3 regions of the Sporosarcina sp. NCCP-2331 genome follow, and region 2 is predicted to be linked to each of the others. Evidence: riboswitches for the same ligand, from Rfam matches in the RefSeq annotation. Region 2 holds a riboswitch; each other region holds the start of a gene.
What was found. Region 2 has a riboswitch for cobalamin ahead of NCCP2331_RS06520 (ribonucleoside-diphosphate reductase subunit alpha). Riboswitches for the same ligand answer to the same signal wherever they lie in the genome.
Positions count from the first base shown of each region.

Region 1: linked by a shared signal. The riboswitch ahead of NCCP2331_RS00430 (ribonucleoside-diphosphate reductase subunit alpha) and the one ahead of NCCP2331_RS06520 (ribonucleoside-diphosphate reductase subunit alpha) in region 2 are both predicted to bind cobalamin.
Region 3: linked by a shared signal. The riboswitch ahead of NCCP2331_RS14835 (ABC transporter substrate-binding protein) and the one ahead of NCCP2331_RS06520 (ribonucleoside-diphosphate reductase subunit alpha) in region 2 are both predicted to bind cobalamin.

Region 1 covers NZ_BRCD01000001.1:88,946-96,366, forward strand. Annotated here, with positions in the region: gene NCCP2331_RS00420 (CdaR family transcriptional regulator) at 33-1,142, opposite strand; gene NCCP2331_RS00425 (catalase) at 1,330-3,390, shown strand; gene NCCP2331_RS00430 (ribonucleoside-diphosphate reductase subunit alpha) at 3,791-5,206, opposite strand; cobalamin riboswitch at 5,378-5,553, opposite strand; gene NCCP2331_RS00435 (YhfM domain-containing protein) at 5,632-6,516, opposite strand; gene NCCP2331_RS00440 (hypothetical protein) at 6,694-6,864, opposite strand; gene NCCP2331_RS00445 (methyl-accepting chemotaxis protein) at 7,238-7,421, opposite strand, start outside.
Region 2 covers NZ_BRCD01000008.1:86,075-93,495, reverse strand. Annotated here, with positions in the region: gene NCCP2331_RS06545 (sensor histidine kinase) at 1-536, shown strand, start outside; gene NCCP2331_RS06540 (PepSY domain-containing protein) at 591-1,304, shown strand; gene NCCP2331_RS06535 (PepSY domain-containing protein) at 1,419-2,024, shown strand; gene NCCP2331_RS06530 (glycerate kinase) at 2,358-3,494, shown strand; gene NCCP2331_RS06525 (alanine/glycine:cation symporter family protein) at 3,616-5,043, shown strand; cobalamin riboswitch at 5,259-5,438, shown strand; gene NCCP2331_RS06520 (ribonucleoside-diphosphate reductase subunit alpha) at 5,572-7,421, shown strand, end outside.
Region 3 covers NZ_BRCD01000028.1:31,470-38,890, reverse strand. Annotated here, with positions in the region: gene tnpB (IS200/IS605 family element RNA-guided endonuclease TnpB) at 1-26, shown strand, start outside; gene NCCP2331_RS14850 (transglycosylase domain-containing protein) at 186-2,240, opposite strand; gene NCCP2331_RS14845 (YwiB family protein) at 2,402-2,830, shown strand; gene argS (arginine--tRNA ligase) at 2,827-4,494, shown strand; cobalamin riboswitch at 4,897-5,028, shown strand; gene NCCP2331_RS14835 (ABC transporter substrate-binding protein) at 5,170-6,162, shown strand; gene NCCP2331_RS14830 (FecCD family ABC transporter permease) at 6,155-7,147, shown strand; gene NCCP2331_RS14825 (adenosylcobinamide amidohydrolase) at 7,149-7,421, shown strand, end outside.

The DNA.
Region 1 (7,421 bases), on a different contig from region 2:
CTCCGATTCCATTATAGGAAGCGAAGCACTGTTCACTTATTCATCTGCTCGTCCAGCAGTGACAACGCCAAGTAAAGCAGAAACACATCGTGTGTACTTGATACAGATAACCCCGTTAACTGCTCGATTTTCTGCAGGCGGTAGGACAGCGTGTTCTTATGGATATGCAAACGCTGCGCGGTATTTTGCATGGATTGGTTTTCCGAAAACCAGACTTTCAGGTTATGCAGCAGCTCTTCTTCTTTCATAAGCGGCGCAATAGTCCGGCTCAGAAAATCAGCTCGTGCCGCTACCGGGATGCTCTGTAATATAATTTCAAGACGCAGCTCATGCTCAAATACGATTTCACCCGATCTTTTCGAAGCACTGACTGCGCGCTCCGCCTGTCCAAATGATTTAGCCAGGTCAAAGTAATCTGTCGGTGCTCCGATCCCCGCAACGACTTGGACCTTTTTACGCCGTTTCATATGAAGCAGCAAGAAATTTAATTCATGGGCGAGAGTTTCCTGATTCATTTCAGGCAGCAGCAGCAAAATCTTGTTCTGCGCCCAGCGTATCATTTTCATGGATTTGTGGATGTTTTGAATCGATGTAAATATGTCTATTTCCTCAATCGAGAACTGTTCCAATAAATCAATCACTTCAATGACCGCTACTTGCCGATACTGTGTCACGTCAATTCCGAGCAGTGTGCCCCTCTCTCCAAATCGCTCGTCTTTCTTCATTCCCGTCAGCCAGTCAAACACGAAGAACTCCAAATCCCGTACCTTTTCATCTTTTTGCTTTCGCTTCATGGAATCTTGAATGAATAGTTCTGCAACACGTAAAATCAGCTGTGCTTGCGGCCTGATTGTCTCAGGTTCACCGGTAATGCCGAGTGCAGCAATCGGTTCATCGTCAATAATAATCGGCAGCGCGATCCCTTTACGCACACCGCGCAATCGCTCTACTTCGTCATCATCCATATAGAGCATTTCTTTCTGTCGAATGCTCAACAATGCACCTTCATGGAATTGATTGATCCGGGCAGCGTCTGTGCTCGCCTGAATAAAGCCGCGGCGGTCTGTTAAAATCACCTGCTGCTGAATCAAATTCGATATCTCTTTCACCATCTCTTGTCCTAATGTATCAAATTGGAACATCCGCTTCACCTCTGATGAAAACTGCTAGTTAGTGTTATCTTACGCCACTTCAGTTTTCATCTCAATAGGGGGCGGGAAGGAAATGCAACGTGCTTCACAATATCTTACATCCATACAATGAATATTGCTGATTAGCGCGCATAGTATGATAACGATCGGAAACTTTACTCAGGAAAGGTGCGTGTGTATGGATAAATCACACTCAGGAAATAACCGTGAAAACGATGGCAACAGTAAAAACGAGCAACTGGAGGAATTCCGTGTTCAAAATACAGGAAAGCCGTTAACAACCAACCAGTCAAAGAAACTGTCTAATGACTCGGAGCAGCTGACAGCCGGTGTACGCGGTCCGTCACTTCGTCAGGACTATGAATATTTTGAAAAAATGACCCACTTCCTTCATGAGGAAATACCTGAAAGAATCGTGCATGCGAGAGGGTACGGCGCACATGGAGAGTTTGAATGCTATGAGTCGATGAGTCAGTTCACCAAAGCATGCTTTTTACAGGAGCCCGGCAAAAAGACGCCGGTATTCGTCCGCTTCTCTACTGTGCAAGGGAGTAAGGGTTCTAAAGATACGGCAAGGGATTTGCGCTGTAAAGGAGTGAAGTTTTACACGGAGGAAGGAAATTATGATCTGACTACCATTGCCATGCCTGTATTGATCAATCAGGATGCCATGAAGTTCCCGGACATGATTCACGCTTACAAACCTGAACCCCGCACCGGAATCCCGACAGCTGCCGGTGCACATGATAATTTTTGGGATTATGTCGCGAATAATCAGGAGTCCCTTCACATGGTCATGTGGATTATGTCGGATCGGGGCATCGTGAGAAGTTATCGGATGATTGAATCCTTTTCGATCAATACGTATCTTCTGGTCAATGAAGAAGGAGTGGCCACTTTTGTCCGGTTTGTCTGGAAGCCTGTGCTCGGCGTGCATTCGCTGCTGATGGATGAGGCGCAAAAAATTGGCGGAATTGATCCGGATTACCACCGCCGTGATTTGAGGGAAGCGATTGACCGCGGAGCTTATGCAGAATATGAGCTGGGCGTTCAGCTGGTTGCGATGGAAGACGAGTTCAAATTTGATTTTGATATTCTGGACCCGGCTAAATTCTGGCCGGAAGAATTGATTCCGGTTAAGCTGATCGGCAAGATGACATTGAACCGGAACGTCGATAATGAATTTGCTGAGTTGGAGCAAGTGGCGTTCAACCCTGCAAATGTAGTTCCGGGAATCGACTTCTCCAATGACCCGGTTCTGCAGGGCCGCTTGATCGCCTACCAGAGCACCCAATATCACAGACTTGGCAGCGCAAACTTCCAGGACTTGCCGATCAACCGGCCAATCTGCCCGTTCCATAACAATACAAGACGGGGCGCTATGAGATATCGGATTGATACCGACCAAGTCAACTACCATCAAAACTCACTGGCTAATAATACTCCGTACACGACTCCGCCGGAAGAAGGCGGCTATGAATCGTATCCGAAGAAAATAGACGGCCATGCGATCCGGGCACGAAGCAAGTCGTTCGACGATTTCTTCACGCAGCCAAGAATTTTCTGGAACAGTCTGACACCTGTTGAGAAACAGCATACAATTGACGGTTTCAGCTATCAGCTCGGCAGCGTAAAAAGCAAGTCGGTGCGTCAGCAAAACGTCGATATGCTGATAAATGTAGACAGAGAATTAGCGAATACGATAGCGGACAATATCGGCGTGGACCGGCCTAGCGGAACGCCTGTGCAGGTTACGACCAGCTACCCTTCCCTCAGCCAGGCAAATACGCCGAAATATGCGTACTCTATGAAAGTCGGCGTATTGGTCGGTGACGGCTTCCCTGCGAATGAAGTTTCAGGTGCGCTTGAAACACTGAAGAAGTATGGAGTCTTTGTTGTGATTGTCAGCGACACACTGGGCACTGTTACCGGTGATGACGGAACCAAGCTAAAAGTCAACGAGACATTTATCACGACTAGCCCCTATTTGCTGGACTCTATTTATATCGTAGGCGGAACGCATAAAAATCAAAGCAGATTTGATTACGAAATTGCAGACTATCTGCGCGTAGCCTACACTCATTATAAACCGATCGGTGTAGCTTCTTCAGGCCAGGCATTCCTGGAGAAGTCCAACGAAAGCAATATGGCAGGAGTCGTATTTGCTTCAGGAAATACAAATTTCGGAGAAGAATTTGTGGCTGCCGTAGCACAGCAACGCTTTTGGGATCGAGATTAATGGCAATAACAGAAAACCACCCGTCGGGGTGGTTTTCTGTTTGTTGAGAAGTCTAAGCGGAATGTTTAATATATATTCCTAACAACCGCAGAGGCATAACTGCAGAGCGGCTATGAGCGCGGAGATCGGTTCAATGATCATGCCGGTATGCTGTATGATCACGTAGCTGAGCCGAATGATCATACAGCCGATGTCTATGAGTGGATGAGGCTGGACTATGAGCGATTGAGCGGGTACTATGATCATCCGCCAAGCTTCTTTGGCAGAAAGCCATGCTTTTCGCCAGTATGCTCACAGTAGAAGGCGACCCCTAAGCGCCGAAGAGGGGTCAAACTGCAGCATGATTCTCGCAATACGCACAAGACAAGTTATCAAGAACAGAGCCTTACGCAGATCCCTTTTAAATAATCCTTACTTCTTCTATCCCGCTGCTCCAAGCCTTCATCAGCAGCTGTAATAATTCCGCCGTTTCCAGTAATGGAGACTTTTCCAATGTGATGGAACCGCCAATCTCCGTATGTTGCTGCTGTGCAGCGAGCCGGTTAATCATCGATAGCTGTCGGTGCTTAGTCGGGGGATGTTCTGACAAATTCACAGTATCCGAAGCTTTTCGCAACTTGCCGTTTCGAATGCCGTACTGCTTGATTTCATTGCTGATTTCCTGCCACGCTTCAGAAGTATAATGCCGCTGTTCAAAATAGCTTCCATCCTGCCAGCACGAGCCTTCAAATTGCGGATAGGGTCCTTTCTCTTTCGCCAATTGCAATGAAGCTTTGATTACGTGCAGATTTATCTCTTCAGACAGCCGTTCTATAAAGGACACAGCCTGTTCGGAATGCAGTCCAATTCGTTGGCCCGCCAGCAGTTCTTCCCAGCCGGCCACTTCTATACGCACTTCCCGCCTGCGATCTTTTCTCTCCCAAAAATCCAATATACCGTTCAGTAAACGGACCTGTATGGCACAAACCTGCGCCAAAGTATTGCCGTTCATCACACGCGGCAGTTGAATAGAAGAACCTAATCTTCCGATATCAGACTGACTATCTTCCTCAAAATGAAAAACAACACCGTCACTGGCCAGCAGCTGTTTCATCAGGCCGATAGCCGATAGTTTTTTATGCGTAATGGCAGGATTCGCAACAGCCTGATGAAATGCCTCACTGTCGACATCGTGAAGAGAACAATTCATCTCGCGCCGGACTTCTTCCATATTAAATACCAGCCAGGAACCGCACGCCTTCACTTGTTCCATAAATGTATGGGGTATACGGATATGCTTCTCCTTTACTCTGCTGGATAAATACGATTGAATTCGTATATCCAGCAAATCCAACAAATGCGGCACGCTTGCAGACTGACGCTGGCTGAATGTCTTGCCGAGAAATGCCATCACCTCATCCGGCAGCGTCACATATCCCTTGCTCAATACCCAATAAGCTTCCCTGACTTTTTGCAGACGCTGGACGGTTTCCTGCTGCATGGCAGCCATCGCAATGAGCATCAGCCGTTCTTGCGGGAGTCCCATTGGCCAATCATAATGATTGCATGTGACAAATTCATTCATATATTGACGGAGCTGTCTGATGCAAAGAAGCTGATCGCGTTCAGGTACAATTTGCAGGCCCAGCCATTTAATTTCATTGGCAGAATAATGATTGACCCAGCTGCCGTATAACCCGGCTTCCAGCAGCTTTCGCACGGTATGGTGAAATCCTTCGTATGCCGGTTTTTTGCGCAATTGTTCTGCTTGTTTGTATAAAATAGTCAGCAGCGCGCGTTCATGCGGCCGCTCTTCTGTTTGTTCCAATACCTTCATCTCGCCGTCTCCTTTCGTAAACAACAAAAAACAATCATTCCGCCTCTTCGGCAGTATGATTGCAATAGTTGTGAATGAGGAAACAAAAATAAGCAACTCTAAAGTAACCATGCAAGCCGCATGATGATCAGAGACTTTTTTGCCTCCACCTCTCAACCCCCGAAGAAAGTGTCGCTTTGACGATGCGCGGCAGGTCTCCTGGCTTCACTTCATCCTTCCGCCAAGCCTTCCCATGTCTCCATAGTGGCTGTTTCTGGCGGTCGTCCGTGTGTACAGTTGCGGGGACAGCTTCGATTTCCGAATTCCCTTTTATACCTTGATAGGTACCGGCGCATCGTGCAAACTCATTTATTTGGTTTGTTCTATTTTACCACGGATGAAGGCGAAGGTGGTAGAGTATGATTTGTGACGGATGAAAGAAATAGCTATTTGTTAACAATCTCAAACAACAGCTCCGTCATCTCTTTTGAAACAGTATAAATCCTATGTGTGTCATCAACCCGCATAATTGTACTCTTCTGTCCCTTTTCACCAATCCACAAATGATATCCCTGCGTTCCGCCGTCTTCATAGGACACTTTCATATCATAATCAGAAGCCGCCGTATCGACTATGCCAGGTTGTTTCACAGCATTCAAAATTGCAGTCTGGATCAATTCAGCTGATTCTTCGTCATCTATTTCTGCATAAATATCCCCATTCACTTGACCGAAACCTTTCGACTTGGATAAGCTGAATTTTTTGATTCCACCAGCAACCTGAAATTTCACCGGCGCCTCTATTTGATACTTTTTTTCTTCGGTTCCAATTAAATTAAAGTCGGCATTACCGTCAACAACATATTGACCCGCAGGAAAGTGGCCGTTCATGACTTGTTTCATAAACGTTTTATATTCTTCAGTATCCCTGTCCAGAAAACTGCCGCTGGATTCATAATCCATACGAAGCGATTCCCCTTTTTTCAGCATGGTTCGCTCTAAAGGCATATCCATAGAGTATTCAATATCGTATTCTCTTGTTGTTTCAGTAATAGGAAAATAAAACGGCGAAGTGGCATGGGTGATTTCTACTTCATCTTGATCACCTGTATATTCTAATTCTGCATATAATTTTATCGGCTCGCTAACTTGATACTGTTGTTTTTCGGAAACTAACCGGTAGACAAAATCATCTTCGGTCACTTCTGCTTGATTTGTCACTTCCCCTAAAAGCGGTGTTCCCTGCTTTTCCTCCGTCTGCTCATTCTGCTGGCATCCCAGTAAACTGAATAATACTAAGATCAAACTGATTAACAATCGACTTTTTTTCATATCGTAAGCCCCCTTTCCCACTTAGACTCTCAAAAGTGGATAAAGTTACAAGATAAGAAAGATGCAGCATCAAAAGACTAACGGCATAACAAAACAGGGTGCCTATGCACAAAACAAGTGTGGACTTCATCACAATTGTTTCCTGTCAGGCACCCTGTATCGAATTTTCTTCGCCGGTTACATTAGTTGTTGTTCGCATAGACAGCCGCACTCCGCCAATCCTTGTACATAAGCTTCTTCCCATGTAATCCCATGGATAAAGCCATTCTCCGAGTATCCTGTGATTAAATAGAATTGCTCATTTTGCTCCGGCAGTGCTGAATTGTTTTGATAGGTATTGTTTTTCATAGAAATGACCTCCTGATTTTTAATGTTTGCACAGTATATGCCCGAACAGAGAATTTAGAAACCTATCCTTGTATTTTTACTATATGCGCCGACCTGAAAAAAGTATCCCTCTCACAAGGTCATTTGGAAGCGCTTACATATTCTGATAAAGGTATAAGGAATTTCTCTTTCTTCTACTCCGGAAATATTAGTGTGCATGATTTTCAATTCTTCCTATTCAGAACATTATACTATAAATATATTCAATTGCGCAATAGAAAATTTCAAGCTTAGTTACTAAATTAGATAAATTCATACACATATACTGCCTATATGAAAAAACCTTCTTCTGCCAAAAAGATTGGCGGAAGAAGGTTTTCTGCGTTCATTCATACTATTCTAATCGGAACCGGCCGACTACATCCTGCAATTCACCTGCAATTTCTTTCATTCGGTTGGTCGATTCCGCCACACGCTCTACTTCACTCTGCTGTGCTTCAGACGATGCACTCACTTGTTCAGCAGAAGCTGCTGTTTCTTCAGATACTGCTGAAACACTCTGAATCGCAAGCATTGCC
Region 2 (7,421 bases):
AAGCACTGACGGCGATCCTCAATGAAACGGCGCGGATGAAAGAGCTGATCGAGCAGATGCTGCAGATGGCGAAAAGTAAGGATCCGCTGGCCTTCACGTTTGCGCAGGCGGATGTGACGCAGATTATTAAAGAGACGGTGGAGCCGCTGCGTGTCGCTTCCGGACGGACCATTACGTTTGCGGATCCGGGCAGGCTGCCGGTTTCAACGGATGAAAAGCGGCTGAAGCAGCTGCTGTTCATTTTATTGGATAATGCGAGAAAATACAGTGACGGGGAAATTCAGGTGCGTGCCTGGCAGGAAGAGCGGGCGGTCGTGATGGAAGTGCAGGATCATGGGGAAGGAATTGACGCACAGCATCTGCCTCATCTATTTGACCGATTTTATCGGGTGCAGGAAGACCGTGCCCGTAAAACAGGCGGTACCGGACTTGGTCTTGCAATTGCGAAAGATCTGGCGGACGGAATCCGGGCGGAACTGCAGGTGGAAAGTGTGCGCGGAGACGGGACGACTATGCGGATCACGCTGCCTCGCTGATTCTCAGGGAAATCTAATGATGGCGGGATATAATGGAAGGAAATGAGGTGACGGATGATGAGTTGGTGGAAGAAGCCGTGGATGCTGCCGCTTTTATTGGCGGTGGTCATTGTGATGGGAAGCAACTGGTATATCAAGCAGATCATGCATCAGGACGCTGTGCCGAAAGAGGAAGTGAAGTCGCGTCTGGAGTCGATGTATCAGGGGTCGGTCGAGCAGCTGACAGAAGGGGCTGACGGCTATGAGGCGGAGATACGCAGAAACGGCGCGTTATACAGTGCGACGGTCGACCATAAGACGGGCAAGGTATTGGCGCTGACTTTATTGAGTGAAGCGGAGCCCGAAGTGGCAGTGAAACCTGAACCAGAACCTGAAGCGGAAAAGGCCGAGCCTGCTGGTGATGTTGCACCTGTGGAGAAACCTGCCGCGGTGCCATTGCCGAAAGCGGAAGAACAGCCGAAACCTGCGCCTGCGCCTGAACCTGCACTAAAGCCTGCAGAAAAACCGGTTGCGAAGCCACAGCCAAAACCAGCGCCGGCACCAAAACAGTCCGTGCTGCTGACATCGCAGCAAGCTGCAAATATTGCACTGAGGCAGTTGAACGCCAAGGTTCCTGTGGAAGTGGATGATATTGATTTCGTTGAGACACAGCAGGGCGGCTATTATTTAGTGGAGCTGGAGCTGGATACAGACGCGGATGCGGATGAAGTGGTTTATCAAATCCATGCGATTTCAGGCAAGGTCATGTCAGTGGAGTGGGATGACTAGGAATGGGAAATTCCTCCTTTACTGAGAATCTCTCATCATTTTCTAATGAAGCCCTTACTCTTTTCTCAGAAACCCGGGGTACAGTGGGGGTAGAGAAGAAAGGAGGAGAATTCGATGAATAAATGGATGGTGTTTCCAGCCTTGGCAGGCATCTTGACAATCGGCGGCGTGGCGGCTGCAACAAGCAGTCCTTCAGCTGAACCGGTGGAAGAGCCCGTATTGAGTCACGAAGAAGTGAGCGGAATCGCACAGCAGCACGCCTCTGGCGAAGTCACGGAAGTGGAGCTGGACCGCGAGCAAGGCCGGGTAGTCTACGACATCGAACTTTCAGATTCAACCATCCAGACAGACATGGAGGTAGATGCGCAGACAGGCGATGTACTGAAGATCGAGAAAGAAGCGGCGGAAGTGGAACCTGAAAAGGGAATCCGGCAACCGGCAAGTTTTGATCAACCGGCAGAGCTGGCTGCGTCAACCAACCATACGCTGACCGTCGTTTCTTCATCTGACGAACAGCCTGCCCGGTCCTTGCTGACGAAAAAAGAAGCGATCGAAATTGCCAGACAGCATGCAGTCGGCAAATTGACCGATGTGGACATTGAGAAGGAAAAAGAAGACGGTAAAATTTTTTATGAGATTGAACTGGAAGATGAGTTTTTCGAGTACGAAATCTTGATGGATGCCGAAACAGGCACCATCATTTCATTTGAACAAGACTGAAACCACCCACAAACTATCAGTCAGCGGTAAAAGCATACAAACACACACATAAAACACAGAAGGCTGCCCGGGGAATGAATTCTTTGGGCAGCCTTTTTGTTGCGCACAGTATCTGGGGCGGCTGAAGCTCATAAACACCCGGCAAGTGATCATTGCGCCTGTGCGGGTGATCATACTTCTCGGTCGCGCGCTCATAGACAGCCGCTCCATGATCATACACTCCTTTTGAGTGATCATATTACGGTGTTTCATTCTGAAAGACAGCATTCTAACTCGAAAAATGAAAAAATAACTTCATTTCTGCTACACTGAAACTAAAAAGAGGTGGAGTGCATGAAGATACTCATAGCGCCCGACGCGTTCAAGGGCAGTCTGACGGCGAATGAAGCGGCGACTGCGATGCGGGCGGGTGTGGAGCGGGCCATGCCGGAGGCAGAGACGATATGCCTGCCTGTTGCAGATGGCGGGGAAGGGACGATGGCTGCGCTCGTATCAGCAACAGATGGAAATGTTAAGACATTGACAGTGAACGATCCGCTGGGACGGCAAACCGAAGCGCAGCTCGGAATTCTCGGCGACGGAGAAACTACGGTCATTGAACTCGCGCAGGCCTCCGGTTTGCTGTTGCTGGCACCCGACGAACTCAATCCGATGCACGCTTCTACATATGGTACGGGCCAATTAATTCGGCAGGCGCTCGACGATGGGTACCGTAAATTGATCATCGGCCTCGGCGGCAGCGCGACGAACGACGGAGGTACCGGTTTACTCGAAGCGCTAGGTGTGAAATTCTCCGATGCAGACGGAAATTTGCTGCAAATGAAAGGTTCGGCACTTCGGCAGATTGCAGGCATCGACTGCTCGCAGCTGGACGGACGTTTGAAAACGGCGGACATTCGGATTGCTTCCGATGTACAAAATCCTTTTGTCGGTGAAAACGGCGCTTCCTCTATCTTCGGCCCGCAAAAAGGGGCTGATGAACAGATGGTCAAAGCGCTGGACGACGGATTGCATCATTTTGCCGATCTGACGGAACAGCAGACAGGCATGCGTCTTCACGATTATCCGGGAGCAGGAGCGGCGGGCGGCAGTGCGGGTGCTTTGCTTGCTTACTGCGGAGCACATTTGGAAAGCGGCATTGAAGTCGTGCTGGAAATGGCCGGCTTTGCGCAGCATTTGACTTCTGCAGATTTCATTCTGACGGGGGAAGGCAGGACAGATCTGCAGACGCTGCAGGGGAAGGCGCTGATGGGCATAGCGAAAACCGCGAAAGCGAATGAAGTGCCGGTAGCCGTCATATCGGGTTCGATTGAGGAGCAGGCGCGGCCGTTTCTGAAGCAGTGGTTTTCCGTTCTGTGCGCTTTGGATGAGAGCGGATATCCTGCAGCAGAGCTGATGACAGACGCGGCAAATCATCTCGCCGCGACGACCGCGGAATTGATGCAGAATTTACCTGCTGCTTTTCAGTAGTATAATGCTATTAAAATATAGTATAGTACAGGAACCTTGTTCAGTTTCCGGCAAGGTTTCTTTGTCTTGCCGTGCGTAGACAGGCAGCGGGTAGGGTATAGAGATAACAGGAGGTGGTCGAATGTTTGAAAACGCTTTAAACTGGCTGGTCGGGCCGGCGAATAACTTTATTTGGACGTATATATTAATTGGACTCTTATTGGCGGCAGGTGTGTATTTTACGATTCGCACAAAGTTTGTACAGGTTCGCCTGTTTAAAGAGATGTTTCGCTTAATAGTTGAAAAGAAAGACAGCAATGACGGTGTGTCTCCGTTCCAGGCATTTACGATCAGTGCGGCTTCACGTGTCGGAACCGGCAACGTGGCAGGGGTGGCTCTGGCAATCGGAATCGGCGGGCCGGGCGCGGTATTCTGGATGTGGATCATCGCAATTATCGGCATGGCGACTGCATTCATAGAGAGTACGCTTGCGCAAGTCTATAAAGTGAAAGACGGCGATACGTTCCGCGGAGGACCAGCGTATTATATACAAAAGGCGCTCGGTTATCGGAAACTCGGTATTGTCTTTGCGGTTTTGTTAACCATTTGTTTTGGATTCATTTTTAATGCGGTGCAGTCGAATACGATCAGCCAGTCCTTTATGGATGTTTTTGGGATTCCTGACTGGACTGTCGGAATCGGATTGATCCTGCTGACTGCAGTCATCGTGTTCGGCGGCGTGCAGCGGATCGTGAAAGTAACGCAGACAATTGTTCCCGTCATGGCAACGTTTTATATTATTGTGGCATTATTCATTGTCATCATGAACATTACGCAGGTTCCGGCGATGATCATGCTCATTATCGAGCACGCTTTCGGCATCAAGGAAATGGTCGGAGGCGGCATCGGTGCGGCGATCATGCAAGGAGTGCGCCGCGGTTTATTCTCCAATGAAGCCGGGATGGGTAGTGTGCCGAACGCAGCAGCAACGGCAAATGTATCACATCCGGCAAAGCAGGGACTCGTTCAGAGTCTCGGCGTGTTCTTCGATACGATCATCATCTGTTCTGCAACGGCATTCATCATTTTGCTGGGCGGGCTGTATGAATCGGGCGAAACGAACGGAATCTTGCTGACGCAGGCTTCCATGGCGGTGCACGTAGGCGCATGGGCTCCTTATTTCATTGCCGTTGCGATCATGTTCTTCGCGTTCAGTTCGATTATTGGAAACTACTACTATGGCGAAACGAACATCGAATTCATCAATGCGAATAAAGGCTGGAAATACGCATATCAGATTTTGGTTCTCGGGATGGTGTTTTTTGGAGCAGTTGCGAAGGTGCAGGTGGTTTGGGACATGGCAGATCTGTTCATGGGGCTCATGGCAATCATCAACCTCGTCGTCATTGTCCTGCTCGGTAAAGTTGCCTTCCAGGTGCTCGATGATTTTACCGTACAGAGAAAGGCAGGGAAAAACCCTGTATTTAAGGCTTCCACCATACCGGGACTAACAGGTGCGGAGTGCTGGGAAGATACACCTGAAAAACCGGAAGAACGATTGCGGCCATAAAAATCCGTATCGATATCCATATGCCATACAGCACAGAAAACATCGGTGATTTTATTTTCCGTCAAGGCATATAAAGTTTGATTTTGATAAAATATTTCCCTGTAAAATGAAAGGATCTTAGTTCAGAAGGTACATTCTGGGCTGAGATTCTTTTTATGCTTTACAAGTTTAACCACTACATGTTAGGGTATTACTTGTACATAAGACACTATATATAGTATTTTCGATGAATCGGTACCATCAACGGTTTAAAAGGGAATCCGCTTAAAAACGGAGCTGCCCCCGCAACTGAGGGCATGGACGACTGTCTGGATTATACCCACTGCATTCTTGCGGGAAGGGAGACAGGAGGACGATGTGCCAGCCAGGAGACCTGCCATTCATTCCGCAATACATTCTTCGGGGAGGAAGAATGGAAGCATCAGGCAAGTATTACTTCTGCCGCCAAACTTCCATTGATCTACTAATGACTCCCGGATTACTGGGAGTCTTTTTACTTACATAACAAACACAAAGGGAGCGAATGTAATGGCTATAATTCATGAAACGGCAGGTCTTAATCTATTGCTGGAAAATCTTGAGCAGGAATTCGGCAAGAAGCAAATCGAGGCGCTGACGGAAGCGAGCGAGCGTTATCAGGAACGTCATCCGGACAGTTCCGCTTCGGACTGGACAAGCGCGATGGTGCTCGAATCATTGAGCAGAATCGACGAAGCGAACGCATACTGGACTTTCGTTGCCGCACGCATTTATTTGTACGATGTGTATGCGAAGCAGAAAGCGCTGCGCGGTGCGGACGTCTATACCGACTTTGCGAAAAATGTAGAAAAACTGGTTGCACAGGGCCTTTATACTCCAATTCTTACTGAGAAGTACAGCCATGATGAACTGCAGGAGATCGGTCGTTTGCTGGAGCCTTCACGCGACCTGTTATTTACGTATATCGGATTAAAAACGCTGGTGGACCGCTATGTGACAGTGAATTTCTCCAAGCAGCCGGTCGAGCTGCCTCAGGAACGCTGGCTGATCATTGCGATGACGCTGATGCAGGATGAAACGGAAGACCGCATCCACAAGATCGGCGAAGCCTACTGGGCGATGAGCAATCTTTATATGACGGTGGCGACGCCGACGCTCTCCAACGCAGGCAAGATGCACGGCCAGCTGTCGAGCTGCTTCATTGATACAGTGGATGATTCCTTGCAGGGCATCTACAACAGCAACACCGATATCGCGAACCTGTCGAAATTCGGCGGCGGCATCGGCGTCTATATGGGCAAAGTGCGTTCACGCGGCGCATCCATCCGCGGATTTGAAGGCGCTTCGAGCGGTGTGCTTCCGTGGATCAAGCAGCTGAACAATACGGCAGTTTCTGTCGATCAGCTCGGTCAGCGGCAGGGCGCGGTGGCAGTGTATCTGGATGTATGGCATCAGGATATCTTCACGTTCCTGGATCTGAAGCTCAACAACGGCGATGACCGTCTGCGCGCGCATGACATCTTCACAGGTGTCTGCCTGCCGGATCTGTTCATGGAAAAAGTCGAGTCACGCGAAGACTGGCATCTGTTCGATCCGCATGAAGTCCGTACGAAGATGGGCTTTTCATTGGAAGACTTCTATGATGAAGAAAAAGGCAATGGCTCATTCCGCCAGAAGTACGAGGAATGTGTGGCGAATGAAGACCTGTCACGCGAGACGGTATCAGCGATCGAAATCATGAAACGGGTCCTGCGCAGCCAGCTGGAAACGGGCACGCCGTTCATGTTCTACCGCGATGAAGTAAACCGCATGAACCCGAATAAACATGAAGGAATCATTTACTCGAGTAATTTGTGTACAGAAATATTACAAAATATGTCAGCGAGCACACACGAATCAGTTACCCTTGAAGACGATTTAGTCGTCACACGCACGAAGCCGGGCGATTTCGTGGTCTGTAATCTGTCATCGATCAACCTGGGGAAAGCAGTGGTTGCAGACGTATTGGACCGCTTGATTACGATTCAGGTCCGCATGCTCGACAATGTCATCGATCAGAACCAGATCCCTGTCGTGCAGGCGCAGCGGACGAACGCAAGATACCGCGGCATCGGACTCGGCACATTCGGCTGGCATCATTTATTGGCGCTCAAGGGCATCCAGTGGGAATCGGATGAAGCCGTTGACTATGCAGATAAATTGTATGAAAATATCGCGTATCTGACAATCAAAGCGTCAATGGAACTGTCGAAGGAAAAAGGCGCGTATCCATTATTCGACGGCTCCGACTGGCAGACAGGCGAGTATTTCGAACAGCGTGAATACGATTCGAATAAATGGCGCGAGCTGCGCATGGATGTGGCGATCAACGGCATGCGCAATGGCTATCTGATGGCAGT
Region 3 (7,421 bases), on a different contig from region 2:
GGCTTCGATTACAATCCTTAGCCTAACTACACAATAAAACCGTAGGAACTACGGAGTAGCTTGGTAAATAAAAGAAACCTCTGCGAGTAAAGAAATACGCTGGCAAGTATGCTTTGTTCCCAAGAATCTCCCATCTTCAATCAGACCGCAAGGGCGATAAGTGGGAGTAGTTCAATCGATTCATTTCATTCGAAAAATGAAAAGGGAAACAATTCCAGTTTGGATTCTTTCTTTGTACCTGAATTTTGTTCCCTTAGTGAACGGTCGGTACACAGTTTTTTAGGGACATCTTGATCTTTCACATACATAACCCGCTGTTTCGGGCATTCATTTACCGCGATGCCGCCAGTCTCGATATCGACAATCACGCTTTGAACACCTGTAGGAGGCAGGAAAGGCTCCGGAATGCTTCCTTCATGCACGGTTTCCATAAAATCAATCCAGATCTTCTTCGATGCCGCCTTATCATCCAGGTTTTCGAGCTGTTTGCCGCGGTCGAAACCTGTCCAAATCCCTGCGGTCAATGAAGGAGAGAAACCGATTAAGTACTGATCGGAAATCGTTGTGCCGGACTTTGCGGCATACGGGCGGGACTGTTTTGGCCGCATCGATAATCCAGTGGAGGATAAATAGTCGCTGAACACCGGGTCGAACATGCCGGTCATCATTTGTGATAATACAAAAGCATCTTGCGCCGAAATGATTTGCTTCGGTTTTTTATCCGCGTACTCATAGACGATTTTCCCGTTCGCATCCGTAATCGACAAAATCATCTGCGGCTCAACCTCAGCGCCTTTTGACGCGATGCGGTTATAAGCGGTCGTCATTTCCATCAGCGTCACATCGGATGTTCCGAGTGCAACGGCGGGTGATTCCTGAAACGATACATCGATTCCGAGGCGCTGCGCCATTTTGGTATAGGGTTTATAACCGATTTGCTCCAGCGTTTTCACTGCATAAATATTATCGGAAATTGCCATTGCCTGTGCCAATGAAATCGGCTTGCCTGCAAACTTGCCGTTAATATTGCTCGGCTCATACGTTGAGCGGCCATCATCATAGGTGAAAATAGTTTTCTCGGCTGTCATGAACGTCAGTGGATTGAAGCCTTTTTCCAGAGCCGCCGCATATAAAATCGGTTTCATTGCGGAACCGGGCTGCCGTTTTGCCTGTGTAACCCGGTTGAATGAACTATCTGCAAAATTCACTCCGCCCACCATCGATGTAACAAAACCTGTATCTGCCGCCATTGAAACGAATCCTACTTGTAAATCATTTTCAGGCATCCACTGCCCAATCACCTCTTCTGCCGTTTTCTGATGATGCTGATTCAGAGTCGTACGGATTTTCCAGCCGCCTTCAGCGGGCACGCGGCCTTTTGCAATCAACAGTTCTTCGGCCTGCTGCCAAGCCGCGTCCAAGAAATACGGTGCCACTTGCTTCGCGTCTTTCCAACTTTCCGTTTTCAATACAATCGGCTCATCTATTGCACGCTTTTGCTGATTTTCGGAAATATAACCGCCGCTCTCCATTTGATTCAGCACAAGCAACTGGCGATTGCGGGAGTTTTCCGGATTTGCCAGAGGCGAATAAAGGGAAGGGCCTTTCGCGATCGCTGCAATGGCAGCAGCTTCTTCAAGGGTCAGTTCCTTTGCGGACTTTGAAAAATAAAACCGGCTTGCTGCTTCTACCCCGTACATCCCGTGTCCGAAATAGATCGTATTTAAATAGCCTTCTAAAATCGTATCCTTATCGTAGAACACTTCTAAGCGGTAAGCGAAAAGTGCTTCTTGAATTTTTCTCGTCCACGATTTTTCATGCGTTAAATAAAGATTTCTAGCATATTGCTGAGTAATTGTGCTGGCTCCCTGTGCTTTGCTCATCGTTTTGACGTCTTTCAGCACGGCTCCTGCAAGCCGCTTGTAATCGAATCCATGATGCTCAAAAAATTTCCGGTCCTCTGTTGCCACAAATGCATCGGCCAGAAACGGTGAAATATCGGAAAGTTTCATCCAATATCTGCGCTGCTGTGAGAAATGGTCGCCGATCTGATGTCCGCTGTGATCGAGAAAGAGAGACGCTTTCGGTACACTTAATGAAGGTGCGCCGAGTATCTGGGCATAGAGTCGTAGTGCGATCAAAACAGTGACGGCAGCTGTAGTCATCATGATGGTGAGTGAGAAAAACCGTTTTCTGAGCTTTTTTCGATTAGTAGATTTTATATAGTCGGTACGTTTCATTGAACATCCCATCCCGTTCCATTCAAGTATCTTTTGTCAGTATGGTATGGTTTCCCATAGATTAAACGGTGAATGGCAAAAAGTTTGGACTCGGTAACATTGAAAGTACCGGCGGAAGAAGTGTATAATAAGTGAATCTATCTACATAAGGCGGTGAGCGAATGGAAGCACCAAACCAGCAGCAAGCGGTGCAAGTCCGGCTCCGTTCAGTGATTCAGCATCCCGGACAACCGGCGGAAGCGCATGAAATACAGGCAAAAGGGCAGGTCGTCGAAAAAAAGGGACAGGCTTATCTGTTGTTTGAGGAACTGAACGAAGGAATGCCGCCGGTTCGCACAACGGTGAAACTGCACGCAGAAGATGCCTTCATCATGCGCAAAGGCGGCGTTCAGATGAGGCTGCCTTTCCGTCCGGACGATGCGCGTTTCGGCACATACGGAAACGGCCCGGCAGTCATGGATTTGCTGGTCGACACAAAGGAGCTTCATTGGACACCGGGACGGTTTTCAGTGGCTTATGATTTGCATGCAGAAGGAAATTTATTGGGGAAACATCAATTGACTATAACCTATTCGGAGGTACCAAAATGAATGCAGTGGAACAGATTCAGTCAGAAATAAAAGCGGCTTTGCAGCAGGCTGTTGAAAAAACAGGTCTAGTGGAACCAGCGGATATTCCGGAAATCAAACTGGAATCGCCGAAAAATAAAGAGAACGGTGACTATGCAGCGAACATCGCAATGCAGCTGACGAAACTCGCGAAGCAACCGCCGCGTGCAATTGCAGAAGCGATTTTGGCACATTTAGATACAACGGACACAGCGATCGAATCAATCGAAATTGCGGGTCCCGGCTTTTTGAATATCCGTGTGAAGGCAGGCAGCTTAGCGGACGTCGTGAAATTTATTCTCGACCAGGGCAGCGAATACGGGCATTCCGAAAGTGGACAGCATCAGAAAGTGCAGGTGGAATTCGTTTCCGCCAATCCGACAGGCGACTTGCACCTCGGGCATGCGCGGGGCGCTTCTTTAGGTGATGCATTATGCAATATTCTTGATCTCGCGGGTTACGATGTATCGCGTGAATACTATATTAACGATGCGGGAAATCAAATTAATAATCTGGCTAAGTCAATTGAAGTCCGTTATTTCGAAGCGCTCGGTTTGGAGAAGGAAATGCCGGAGGACGGCTACCAGGGTGCAGACATTATTGGGATCGCGAAGGAACTTGCCAATGAATATGGCGACCGTTATACAAAAGTTCCGGAAGAAGAGCGCTTGGCATTTTTCCGCGAACACGGTCTGCAGATCGAACTCGACAAGCTGAAGAAAGATTTGGCGGACTTCCGTGTTCATTTTGACAACTGGTTCTCTGAAACTTCGTTATACCACAACGGCAAAATTGAAGTCGCGCTTGATAAACTGCGTGAAAATGGTCATGTCTATGAAGAAGAAGGAGCCACATGGTTCCGTTCTACTACGTTCGGCGACGATAAAGACCGTGTGCTGATCAAACAGGACGGATCGTTCACCTATTTAACGCCGGATATCGCCTATCATGAAGATAAGCTGCGCCGTGGTTTCGATAAGCTCATCAACATATGGGGCGCTGATCACCACGGCTATATTCCGCGCATGAAAGCTGCAATCCAGGCGCTCGGCTATGATCGGGACACGCTGGAAGTTGAAGTTGCGCAAATGGTGCAATTGTACAAAGACGGCGAAAAGTTCAAGATGAGCAAACGCACAGGAAAAGCCGTCACACTGCGCGAATTAGTGGAAGAAGTCGGCTTGGATGCGGTGCGTTATTTCTTCGCCATGCGTTCAGGCGATGCACAAATGGACTTCGATCTGGACCTTGCTGTTTCCAAGTCCAATGAAAATCCAGTCTACTATGCACAGTATGCACATGCCCGCATCTGCTCCATCCTGCGTCAGGCAAAAGAGCAGAATATGCAGCCGTCAACAGAAAACGTGACACTGCTGCATGACGAAAAAGAACTGGAACTATTGAAGAAACTCGGCGACTTCCCGAAATTGGTCAGTGACGCAGCCCGTCTGCGTGCACCGCACCGGGTGACGACCTATATCCAGGAACTCGCTGCCGCATTCCATAGTTTCTATAACGCCAATAAAGTACTGGACCCGGAAAACAAAGAGCTTTCCGAAGCACGTCTGGCACTCATCACCGCCACAAGCACGACGATCGCAAACGCACTGAAACTAGTCGGCGTCGAAGCACCAGAACGGATGTAAGATATCTAAAAGCTGTCCGCTGAGTCATGTTATATGACTGACCGGGCAGCTTTTGCTGTTTATTTGTCTGGCCGTGATCATAGCCGGAGGAGTATGAGCACCGGCGGGAGTGCATTAAGATCATTCTGCGCGAATGAAAGCCCGAATGGTGCGGTGGTTGGCTGGAATGGTGCGGTTGAAGTCTGTATTGGCGCGGTGCAAAGCTGTATTGGTGCGGGAAAGTTCTGTATTCGCGCGTTGCAGCACTGTTTTGGTGCGCTCCAACATCATTTTCGCGCGTTTGCTGTTTTCATTCGGCGCTGGGTGAAACAGTCCGCCCTATGTGATAATGGAGACAGCCCAAGCACGCAACGCCCTCTCTGTACATTCAGTCGAATTGTAGTATAATAAAGCAGATTACGAATTACATACATTCTAAAAGGTTCTCTCAGTCAAACAGAGATGAAAGGGGAAATCGGTTCAAAGCCGATGCGGTCCCGCCACTGTAAGTGCCAAGCGCACAAGCCAGATACCTGCCTTTTAGGATTCAGTTCCGCAGCAGCCTACGAGGATAGGTAAAGTGGAAGAAGCCTGTTATGGTCTTCATCCGCTTAATCCTCCGCATCTACGGAGGGTTTTTTGTCTTTGTAAGCAGCATGTGTAATCATCCACAATCACCCGAGGAGGAAATAGTTAATGAAGAAATTTTGGCAGTTATTACTTACAGCGATGCTCGCCGTTTTGCTGCTCGCAGCATGCGGAAACGATAAAAAAGAAGAAACACCGGCTGATTCCGGTCAGGCTACTGAAGACGCAAGCTCTGATCAGAAACAAGCGGAAGATACAGACGGAACTAACTACCCGTATACAATCAATGATGCAGCAGGAGAAGATATTACATTCGAAAGCGCTCCTGAGAAAGTCATTTCGCTAATCCCGAGCAACACGGAAACTTTATTCGGCATTGGTGCAGGCGATAAAGTGATTGCTGTAACAGAAAACGATGATTATCCGGAAGAAGCAACAAAATTGGATACAGTCGGTGATTATAATGTGAACGTCGAAAAGGTGATTTCTCTGAAGCCTGACGCTGTGTTTGCTCATGAAATGATGATGGCATCAAGCGAAGAAGGGCTGAACCAAATTCGCGAAGCCGGCATTCCGGTGATTGTCGTACCGACTGCAGAGACTTTTGATGAAACGTATGAATCAATCAAAGTGATCGGCGAAATTATGGATAAAAATAAAGAAGCCGATCAAATCGTGGAAGACATGAAAGCGAAAGTGGAAGAAATCAAAACGAAGGCAGCGGATATTACGGAAAAGAAACGCGTCTTCGCGGAAACATCCGATGCGCCTGAAATCTATGCGCCTGGTAAAAATACTTTCCCACAACAATTCTTAGAAATGATCAATGCGGAAAACGTAGTGACCGAAGATGGCTGGGTGATGATGAGCCCTGAAACGATCGTCGATGAAAATCCCGATGTGATCCTAGTCATGTACAGCTATGTGCCGGATATTATTGAAAGCGTGAAAAAGCGTGACGGATTCGATACAGTCACGGCAGTGAAAGAAGATCAAGTAGTACAAGTAGATGAGAATACCACAAGCCGGACAGGTCCTCGTTTAGCGGACGGATTAGAAGCTTTTGCAAAAGCTGTTTATCCAGAGGTTTTTGGTGAATAAAACAGCCCTCGCCTATGCCGTGTCGATTGCCACCTTCCTGGTGGCAATCTGGCTTGGTGTATCGATCGGTGCAGTGAATATACCTATAGAGACGCTATGGAATCATACGGACGCAACTGCGAGCAATATCCTGTGGAAAATACGCATGCCGCGTGTGCTGCTGGCAGGAATTGTCGGTGCGTCACTTGCCATATCGGGAGCAGCCTTCCAAGGGCTCCTGAAAAATCCATTAGCAGATCCATATACCCTCGGAGTGTCATCCGGTGCCTCTGTAGGCGCTGTGATCACACTCTTTTTTGGTATTTCGCTGCCGTTCCTGGGCTCTTTCACACTTCCGGTATTCAGCATGGCCGGTGCGGCGATTACGATGTTTTTGGTCATCGGTTTTGCCCGTATGGTCGATCGATCCATGAAGATGGAGACGATTATATTAACAGGAATTATTTTCGGTTCGTTTCTCGGCTCCGTCCTGTCGCTGATGATTGCGCTGACACAGGAAGAGCTGCGGCAGATTGTCGGCTGGCTGCTTGGCAGCGTATCGATGCGCGGTTGGAAGTATATTACAATGGTGCTGCCGTTTTTTATTGGCGGTTCGTTCATTCTCTGGCTCAATCGCCGGGAACTGAATGCGATGCTGTTCGGTGAAGAGCGGGCACATCATTTGGGCGTCAATGTAAAACGCCGCAAGCTGCTTATTTTACTTGGCGGGTCGGTGCTGACAGGTTCGGCGGTCGCTGTTTCGGGGACGATCGGCTTTGTCGGGTTAGTGGTGCCGCATATGACGCGGCTGTTATGGGGATCGGATCACCGGCATGTGCTGCCGCTGTCGTTATGTAACGGTGCAACTTTGTTAATTATTTGCGATTTGGTGGCACGGACCATTATTTCGCCGGCGGAACTGCCTGTAGGCGTCATTACGGCATTCATCGGGGCTCCGGTTTTTGCTTATATCTTTTATAAACAGCGCAGAAAAGGAGCGATGTGACATGCTGCAGGTACAGGAGTTATCAGGAGGATACGGCAAAGAACCGATTGTGAAGCAGGTATCATTTCATGTGGGAAAAGGAGAAATCCTCGGCATACTCGGACCGAACGGCAGCGGGAAATCAACGCTGCTGAAGATTATTTCAGGCATCCTGCCCAAACAGCACGGCATGGTGAAGATCGATGGCCAGGATTCCGCTGCCTACACACAGAAGCAGTTCGCACGCAAAGTGGCAGTCTTGCCGCAGCTGCACGCGCACGCGTTTTCCCATTCC